DNA from 3 places in the Streptomyces sp. NPDC039430 genome. Region 2 is predicted to be linked to each of the others. Evidence: predicted binding sites of a transcription regulator. Region 2 holds the regulator's gene; each other region holds the start of a gene.
What was found. The regulator HrcA, encoded in region 2, represses chaperone genes, less so after heat shock. The targets are predictions, from matches to a motif close to TTNGCACTCNGNNNNNCNGAGTGCNAA.

Region 1 (3,272 bases), on a different contig from region 2:
TCTGCGAGCAGCTCGGCTGGCGGCTGCCCGACCAGATCGTCGTCCCGATCGCCTCGGGCTCACAGCTCACCAAGATCGACAAGGGTCTCCAGGAGCTGATCAAGCTCGGCCTCGTCGAGGACAAGCCGTACAAGATCTTCGGCGCCCAGGCCGAGGGCTGCTCGCCGGTGTCCACCGCCTTCAAGGCCGGACACGACGTCGTACGGCCGCAGAAGCCGGACACCATCGCCAAGTCCCTGGCGATCGGCAACCCGGCCGACGGCCCCTACGTCCTGGACATCGCGCGCCGCACCGGCGGCGCCGTCGAGGACGTCACCGACGAGCAGATCGTCGACGCGATCAAGCTGCTGGCGCGCACCGAGGGCATCTTCGCGGAGACGGCCGGGGGTGTGACCGTCGGCGTGACGAAGAAGCTGATCGAGGCCGGTGTCCTCGACCCGGCGCTCACCACCGTCGTCCTGAACACCGGCGACGGCCTCAAGACGCTCGACGCCGTCGCCCCGACGACCGGCCCGACCGCGACCATCCGCCCGAGCCTGGACGCGTTCCGCGACGCCGGCCTGGCCGGCAGCTGACGACCACCACGACGTTTCCGACGTTTCGGAAGACGGAAGGCAGAACACCACCATGAGCGTCAACGTCCGCATCCCCACCATTCTCCGTACGTACACCGGCGGCAAGGCCGAGGTCGCCGCCGAGGGGGCGACCCTCTCCGAGGTCATCCAGTCCCTGGAGGCCAACCACCCGGGCATCGCCGGCCGCGTCCTGGACGACCAGGGCAAGCTGCGCCGCTTCGTGAACGTGTACGTGAACGACGACGACGTCCGCTTCGAGCAGGGCCTGGAGACCGCCACCCCGGCGGGCGCCGGCGTCTCGATCATCCCCGCCGTCGCCGGAGGCTGACGCCAGGTCACCGCCGCGCGTCTTTTCTCCGCTCTGTGACTGGAACGGCCCCCTCCGTAAGAGAAGCGGAGGGGGCCGTTCTACATGGTTGAGCGCGGTAGAGTAGGGGAACGCCCCGCTGTCGCCGCTGCCGAAGGCATGCGAGAACGCGACAACATGAGGCCGATGTCGGAGTGCCGTATGCGCCGTAGGTGCGCTTTGCCCGGCCCGACTTGCCCTGGAACGCTGGGAATTCATCTCTATGTGTGTTCGGCCATGCCCAGAATTCTCGTCCGATTGACCTGTTGCAGAGGGCAGTTGGGCAGATACATTCAGCCGCGGTCGACGCGTTCCGGCGCGAAGTGTGGCCCCGTGCAAGGGCCAGTAATAGGGGAGTTAGGCATGGCTCAGGGCACCGTCAAGTGGTTCAACGCGGAGAAGGGCTACGGCTTCATCGCGGTAGACGGTGGTGCGGATGTATTCGTCCACTACAGCGCGATCCAGATGGACGGTTACCGCACCCTTGAAGAAGGTCAGCGAGTGGAGTTCGAGATCTCGCAGGGCCAGAAGGGTCCGCAGGCGGACATGGTCAAGCTCGCCGTCTGATCCCGGCGCGATCGGCCACCGACGCACTGACGTACACGTACTCACGCCGAAGGGTCCGCATCCCGAACAGGGGATGCGGACCCTTCGGGCGTTCCCGGTGTCCCCGCTCCTCCGGGGCGGCTTCCCATGTCCTGGAGCGGCGCGGGCACCGGGTGGCGGAGACCATGGGAGCTTGCACTCTCGGGGGTCGAGTGCTAATCATTGGCGTTAGCACTCTGCAAGTGAGAGTGACAACTTAAGGACCGGGTCGGTGAGGCCCGAAGAGCCGGTGGGGCAAGGAACCGCACGGCTCTCAGGCCGTCCGTCGCGGGCGCCAGCCACGGTCCGGAGCAATCCACCCCATGTCCGGGAGGACCACTTCACATGGCCAAGATCATCGCGTTCGACGAGGAGGCACGGCGCGGTCTCGAGCGCGGGATGAACCAGCTCGCCGACGCCGTCAAGGTCACCCTTGGCCCCAAGGGCCGGAACGTCGTCCTCGAGAAGAAGTGGGGCGCCCCCACGATCACCAACGATGGTGTGTCCATCGCCAAGGAGATCGAGCTCGAGGACCCGTACGAGAAGATCGGCGCCGAGCTGGTCAAGGAAGTCGCCAAGAAGACGGACGACGTCGCCGGTGACGGTACGACCACCGCCACGGTGCTCGCCCAGGCGCTGGTCCGCGAGGGCCTGCGCAACGTGGCCGCCGGCGCCAACCCGATGGCCCTCAAGCGCGGTATCGAGAAGGCCGTCGAGGCCGTCTCCGGTGCCCTGCTGGAGCAGGCCAAGGACGTGGAGACCAAGGAGCAGATCGCTTCGACCGCCTCCATCTCCGCCGCTGACACCCAGATCGGCGAGCTGATCGCCGAGGCCATGGACAAGGTCGGCAAGGAAGGCGTCATCACCGTCGAGGAGTCGCAGACCTTCGGTCTTGAGCTTGAGCTCACCGAGGGCATGCGCTTCGACAAGGGCTACATCTCGGCGTACTTCGCCACCGACATGGAGCGTATGGAGGCGTCCCTGGACGACCCGTACCTCCTGATCGTCAACTCCAAGATCGGCAACGTGAAGGACCTCCTTCCGCTGCTGGAGAAGGTCATGCAGTCGGGCAAGCCCCTGCTGATCATCGCGGAGGACGTCGAGGGCGAGGCGCTGTCGACCCTGGTCGTCAACAAGATCCGTGGCACCTTCAAGTCCGTCGCCGTCAAGGCCCCGGGCTTCGGTGACCGCCGCAAGGCCATGCTCAACGACATCGCCATCCTCACCGGCGGCACGGTCATCTCCGAGGAGGTCGGCCTCAAGCTGGAGAACGCCGGCCTGGACCTGCTGGGCCGCGCCCGCAAGGTCGTCATCACCAAGGACGAGACCACCATCGTCGACGGTGCCGGTGACAGCGACCAGGTCGCCGGCCGGGTCAACCAGATCCGTGCCGAGATCGAGAACAGCGACTCGGACTACGACCGCGAGAAGCTCCAGGAGCGCCTCGCGAAGCTGGCCGGCGGCGTGGCCGTCATCAAGGCCGGCGCCGCGACCGAGGTCGAGCTCAAGGAGCGCAAGCACCGCATCGAGGACGCGGTGCGCAACGCCAAGGCCGCCGTCGAGGAGGGCATCGTCGCCGGTGGTGGCGTGGCTCTGCTCCAGGCTTCCTCGGTCTTCGAGAAGCTTGAGCTGACGGGCGACGAGGCGACCGGCGCGCAGGCCGTCAAGCTCGCGCTGGAGGCCCCGCTCAAGCAGATCGCCGTCAACGGTGGTCTTGAGGGCGGCGTCGTTGTGGAGAAGGTCCGCAACCTCCCGATCGGTCACGG
Region 2 (3,272 bases):
GCCGGCGGGCAGCAGCGGGAAGACCCGGTGCTTGCCGAAGCGGTCCTCCAGGGTGACCGTCGGACCCTCGGCGGTCTTCTCGCAGCGGATCACCGCGCCGCAGAAGCCCGTCGACACCTCCTCGACCACCAGGTCCGGCTCGGCGGGCACCTCGGGCGCGGGCGCGGACTTCTTCCACGGGGGCGTCAGATCAGGGCTGTAGCTGCGCATTCGCAAGACGATAGGCCGGGGCGCGGCACAGGCGCTACGACTCCCCGGCACGCGCGGCCAGCGCGTCCCGCTGTGCCCGTACGAACGCCGCGTCCACCACCGCCCCGTGCCCCGGCACATACCGCGCGTCCTCGCCGCCCAGCGCCAGCAGCCGGTCCAGGGCCGCCGGCCAGCGTCCGGGGAGCGCGTCGGGGCCCGCCTGCGGCTCGCCGGACTCCTCCACCAGGTCGCCGCAGAAGACCACCGGAGGGGAGCCGGGCACCAGCATCGCGAGATCGTGGGCGGTGTGACCGGGCCCGGCGTTCACGAGCAGGACCCTGACGCCGCCCAGGTCCAGCGCCACGTCCCCGGAGACCGCGTGCCGGGGCACCACCAGGAGACCGACCGCCTCGGCGGCCTCCCCGGCGGCGACCCCGTGGCGTACGGCGTCCTCGTACAGGCCCGTCGTGTCCCCGGTCAGCAGCTCCGCCATGCCCACGGCCCCGTACACCTCGGTCCCGGCGAACGCGGCCGTCCCGAGCACATGGTCGAAGTGCGGGTGGCTCAGAGCGACATGGGTCACACGCCGGCCGCCCAGTGGCACCCGGGCCCGGATGCCGGCGCCCTCGCGGAGCGTGGAACCGGTGTCGTACAGCAGTGCCGCGTCGGCGCCGACGACCAGGCCGGTCGTCGCGTCCCACCCCGGCAGCCGCAGCCGCCCCGCCCCCGGGGCAAGCCGTTCCCATCCGGACTCTTCCCAGGGGATGTTCGTGGGCACGTTCATACCGGGACGCTACGGGACGCTATCGGCAACGACCAGCGCGATGCCGGGGTAGCGTGGTCGGCTGCCCTTGCTAGCGGTGTACCCCACGGCCGTACACTGGCTGGGGGAGTGCTGGCACTCCTCCAGAGCGAGTGCCAAAGCCGGAACGACGGACGAGAGCTGGAGGTGTGCGCGATGCTCAGCGAACGCAGGCTGGAGGTGCTGCGCGCCATCGTCCAGGACTATGTCGGGACGGAAGAGCCCGTCGGCTCCAAGGCGCTCACCGAGCGGCACAAGCTCGGTGTCTCCCCGGCGACCGTCCGCAACGACATGGCGGTGCTGGAGGACGAGGGCTTCATCGCCCAGCCGCACACCAGCGCGGGCCGCATCCCGACGGACAAGGGATACCGGCTCTTCGTCGACAAGCTGGCGGGGGTCAAACCCCTGTCCTCGCCGGAGCGCCGCGCCATCCAGAACTTCCTGGACGGAGCCGTCGACCTCGACGATGTCGTGGGCCGTACGGTACGGCTGCTGGCGCAGCTCACCCGCCAGGTCGCCGTCGTCCAGTACCCCTCGCTGACCCGCTCGACGGTGCGGCACGTGGAGCTGCTGGCGCTGGCGCCCGCCCGGCTGATGCTCGTCCTGATCACGGACACCGGACGGGTCGAGCAGCGCATGATCGACTGTCCCGCGCCGTTCGGCGAGACCGCGCTCGCGGACCTGAGGGCCCGGCTCAACAGCCGGGTGGTCGGGCGCCGCTTCGCGGACGTCCCGCAGCTGGTGCAGGACCTGCCCGATTCCTTCGAGCAGGAGGACCGGGGGACCGTCACCACGGTGCTCGCGACCCTGCTCGAAACCCTGGTCGAGGAGACCGAGGAGCGGCTGATGATCGGCGGTACCGCCAACATCACCCGCTTCGGACACGATTTCCCGTTGACCATCCGGCCGGTGCTGGAGGCGCTGGAGGAGCATGTGGTGCTCCTCAAGTTGCTCGGCGAGGCCAAGGACCCGGGCATGACCGTACGTATCGGGCACGAGAACGCCCATGAAGGACTCAACTCCACGTCCGTCGTCGCGGTCGGCTACGGTTCGGGCGACGAGGCAGTCGCCAAACTCGGCGTGGTCGGACCGACCCGCATGGACTACCCCGGAACGATGGGAGCGGTACGCGCAGTGGCACGTTACGTCGGACAGATCCTGGCGGAGTCGTAAGTGGCCACGGACTACTACGCCGTACTCGGCGTGCGCCGCGACGCATCTCAGGACGAGATCAAGAAGGCATTCCGCAGACTCGCCCGCGAGCTGCATCCGGATGTCAATCCCGATCCCAAGACGCAAGAGCGCTTCAAGGAGATCAACGCCGCCTACGAGGTGTTGTCGGACCCGCAGAAGAAGCAGGTCTACGACCTCGGCGGCGACCCCCTCTCGCAGAGCGGGGGCGGGGGCGCGGGCGGATTCGGAGCCGGTGGCTTCGGCAACTTCTCCGACATCATGGACGCGTTCTTCGGCACGGCCTCGCAACGCGGCCCGCGGTCGCGGACGCGGCGCGGCCAGGACGCGATGATCCGGCTGGAGATCGACCTCAACGAGTCGGCCTTCGGTACGACCAAGGACATCCAGGTCGACACGGCCGTGGTCTGTACGACCTGTTCCGGCGAGGGCGCGGCGCCCGGCACCTCGGCGCAGACCTGTGACATGTGCCGCGGCCGCGGTGAGGTCTCGCAGGTCACCCGGTCCTTCCTGGGCCAGGTCATGACCTCGCGGCCGTGCCCGCAGTGCCAGGGCTTCGGTACGGTCGTGCCGACGCCGTGCCCCGAGTGCGCGGGCGACGGCCGGATCCGGTCCCGCCGTACGCTCACCGTCAAGATCCCGGCCGGGGTCGACAACGGCACGCGCATCCAGCTCGCGGGCGAGGGCGAGGTCGGGCCCGGCGGCGGACCCGCCGGTGATCTGTACGTCGAGATCCATGAGCTGCCGCACGCGGTGTTCCAGCGGCGCGGCGACGATCTGCACTGCACGGTCACCATCCCGATGACCGCGGCGTCGCTGGGCACGAAGTGCCCGCTGGAGACGCTGGACGGCCTGGAGGAGATCGACGTACGTCCTGGCACGCAGTCGGGCCAGTCGATCCCGCTGCACGGCCGGGGCATCACGCATCTGCGGGGCGGCGGCCGGGGCGATCTGATCGTGCACGTCGAGGTGATGACCCCGTCGAAGCTGGATCCGGAGCAGGAGCGCCTGCTGCGGGAGCTGGCGAAGCTGCGCGGCGAGGAGCGGCCCACGGGCCAGTTCCAGCCCGGTCAGCAGGGGCTGTTCTCGC
Region 3 (3,272 bases), on a different contig from region 2:
CGCCGGGGCGCCGCACGAGCTGAAAGCCGCCGAACTGGACGCGCTCTACGCGCCCGAGAACGTACGCCGCACCCAGGCCGCACGCGCGGTCGCGGCGAAGAAGTGGGGGCTCGCGAGCACCCCCCTGCCCGCGCCCCGGCCGCCCGCCGTCAAGCCGGATATCAGCACGCGCGAGGGCTTCGAGGTCGAAGGCGGCGAGGACCTGCCGCCGCTGTTCACCACCGTCCCGGTCGACGGCAAGAAGGTCGTCTTCCTGACGATGGACGACGGCTCGGAGAAGGACCCCGAGCTGCTGCGGATGATGAGCGAGCTGAAGATCCCGTACACCGCTTTCCTCAGCGATTACGTCATCAATGACAACTACGGCTACTTCAGGCAGATGCGGGACCGCGGGGTCGCCATCCAGAATCACACCCTCAACCACCCGTACATGCCCGGTCTGTCGTACGAGGAGCAGAAGCACGAGATCTGCGGCCAGCAGGACCTGCTGGAGAAGAACTACGGGAAGCGGCCCACGCTCTTCCGGCCGCCGTACGGCAACTACAACGCCGACACGCTGCGCGCCGCCAAGGAGTGCGGGATCAAGGCCGCGCCGATCTGGGCGTCCGAGGCGTACCCCGACCACATGGAGTGGCGCGAGTGGGACCGGGACATGCACCCCGGCGACATCATCCTGACCCACTTCCGCGGGCGGGACGAGTGGAAGGGCACCATGCCCGACATGATCCGCCATGTGATGAAGGTCGTCACGGACAAGGGTTACGCCGTCGGCAAGCTGGAGGACTACGTATGAGGCCCGCGCACCGGCTGCTGGCCGGGGTGCTGGCCGCCGGTGCGCTCCTCGCGGCCGGCTGCGCGCAGTCGGCCGACGTGATGGACCCGATGGACCCGATCGAACGGCTCGGCCGCAAGGCGGCGCAGGGGGTGAGCCCGCACCACTCGGACCCGTCCCGGGTGCCCGTGCCGCTGCCGGGTCCTGGCCCGGGATCGATGTCCCCGTCCACGAACCCGTCCACCAACGCGTCCACGGACCCGTCCGTGGACGCGTCTGTGTCGCCGTCCGCGGATCCGTCCATGGACCCGTCCGCGCCGGACGCTCCCGTACGCCCCGTCTGCGGACTGCACGAGATGTCACCCGCGCCCTCGCCCGCACCGCCGCTGGCGCACCCGCTCGCGCCGCCGTCCCCGCTGCTTTCCACGCCCTCGCCGCCCTCGCCACCGCTGCGGCACTGCCCCTCGGTCCTGCCCGGCTCGTACGGAACCCCGGCTCCCGGAGCCGCGTTTCCGTAGGAGGGAAAGATCCGCCACGACCGCGCTCATTGGCACTCCGCTTGACCGAGTGCTAATCGCAGTCATAGTCTCTGGTCTGGCACTCCCCACTGGAGAGTGCCAAAGCGCGACTGGCAGGTCCGGCACCCGCGACGACGGATCTATCTGGTCGCCACCCTCAGACAGTTAACCCCGTGAGATCTCCGAAGGGGGAGGTCGGATCGTGACGACCGCCAGCACCAAGGTTGCCATCAAGCCGCTCGAGGACCGCATTGTGGTCCAGCCGCTCGACGCCGAGCAGACCACGGCCTCTGGCCTGGTTATCCCGGACACCGCCAAGGAGAAGCCCCAGGAGGGCGTCGTCCTGGCCGTGGGCCCGGGCCGATTCGAGAACGGCGAGCGGCTTCCGCTCGACGTCTCCGTCGGCGACGTCGTTCTGTACAGCAAGTACGGCGGCACCGAAGTGAAGTACAGCGGCGAGGAATACCTCGTCCTCTCGGCTCGCGACGTACTCGCGATCATCGAGAAGTAATTCACCTAATTGCTTTTGGACTGCGCCCCTGGCCCCCCTGCGATTGCCGGGCGGACAGGGGCGCAGTTCATTGAGAGGACAGAGAAGCTCCCATGGCGAAGATCCTGAAGTTCGACGAGGACGCCCGTCGCGCCCTTGAGCGCGGCGTCAACAAGCTTGCCGACACGGTGAAGGTGACGATCGGCCCCAAGGGCCGCAATGTCGTCATCGACAAGAAGTTCGGCGCCCCGACCATCACCAACGACGGTGTCACGATCGCCCGCGAGGTCGAGATCGACGACCCGTACGAGAACCTCGGCGCCCAGCTGGTGAAGGAGGTGGCGACCAAGACCAACGACATCGCGGGTGACGGCACCACCACCGCCACCGTGCTGGCCCAGGCGCTGGTCCGCGAGGGCCTGCGCAACGTCGCCGCGGGCGCTTCCCCGGCCGCCCTGAAGAAGGGCATCGACGCCGCGGTCAAGGCCGTGTCCGAGGAGCTCCTCGCGACCGCCCGCCCGATCGACGACAAGTCCGACATCGCCGCCGTCGCCGCGCTCTCCGCCCAGGACGAGCAGGTCGGCGAGCTGATCGCCGAGGCGATGGACAAGGTCGGCAAGGACGGTGTCATCACCGTCGAGGAGTCCAACACCTTCGGTCTTGAGCTGGACTTCACCGAGGGCATGGCCTTCGACAAGGGCTACCTGTCCCCGTACATGGTGACCGACCAGGAGCGTATGGAGGCCGTCCTCGACGACCCGTACATCCTCGTCCACCAGGGCAAGATCGCCAGCATCCAGGACCTGCTGCCGCTGCTGGAGAAGGTCATCCAGGCGGGTGGCTCCAAGCCGCTGCTGATCATCGCCGAGGATGTCGAGGGCGAGGCGCTCTCCACCCTCGTCGTCAACAAGATCCGCGGCACGTTCAACGCCGTCGCGGTGAAGGCCCCCGGCTTCGGTGACCGCCGCAAGGCCATGCTCGGCGACATCGCCACCCTCACCGGTGCGACCGTCATCGCCGAGGAGGTCGGCCTCAAGCTCGACCAGGCCGGTCTGGACGTGCTGGGCTCCGCCCGCCGCGTCACCATCTCCAAGGACGACACGACCATCGTCGACGGTGGCGGCAACTCCGCCGACGTCGCCGGGCGCGTCAACCAGATCAAGGCCGAGATCGAGTCCACGGACTCCGACTGGGACCGCGAGAAGCTCCAGGAGCGCCTCGCGAAGCTGGCCGGCGGCGTGTGCGTGATCAAGGTCGGCGCCGCCACCGAGGTGGAGCTGAAGGAGAAGAAGCACCGTCTGGAGGACGCCATCTCCGCGACCCGCGCCGCGGTCGAGGAGGGCATCGTCTCCGGTGGTGGCTCCGCTCTGGTGCACGCCGCCAAGGTGCTCGACGGCAACCTCGGCAAGGAGGGCGACGAGGCCACCGGTGTCGCGGTCGTCCGCCGCGCCGTGGTCGAGCCGCTGCGCTGGATCGCCGAGAACGCCGGCCT

Region 1: the regulator HrcA is predicted to act here: its motif matches at 1,696-1,722, upstream of groL (chaperonin GroEL).
Region 3: the regulator HrcA is predicted to act here: its motif matches at 1,320-1,346, upstream of groES (co-chaperone GroES).

Annotation. Positions count from the first base shown of each region.
Region 1 is NZ_JBVKAK010000010.1:192,805-196,076, forward strand. Features, by position in the region: gene thrC (threonine synthase) at 1-575, shown strand, start outside; gene ACZ7LS_RS25335 (ubiquitin-like small modifier protein 1) at 628-903, shown strand; gene ACZ7LS_RS25340 (cold-shock protein) at 1,285-1,488, shown strand; gene groL (chaperonin GroEL) at 1,852-3,272, shown strand, end outside.
Region 2 is NZ_JBVKAK010000001.1:667,106-670,377, reverse strand. Features, by position in the region: gene ACZ7LS_RS02895 (DUF3097 domain-containing protein) at 1-210, opposite strand, end outside; gene ACZ7LS_RS02890 (MBL fold metallo-hydrolase) at 245-973, opposite strand; gene hrcA (heat-inducible transcriptional repressor HrcA) at 1,148-2,164, shown strand; gene dnaJ (molecular chaperone DnaJ) at 2,165-3,272, shown strand, end outside.
Region 3 is NZ_JBVKAK010000002.1:117,117-120,388, forward strand. Features, by position in the region: gene ACZ7LS_RS05535 (polysaccharide deacetylase family protein) at 1-793, shown strand, start outside; gene ACZ7LS_RS05540 (hypothetical protein) at 790-1,290, shown strand; gene groES (co-chaperone GroES) at 1,493-1,801, shown strand; gene groL (chaperonin GroEL) at 1,894-3,272, shown strand, end outside.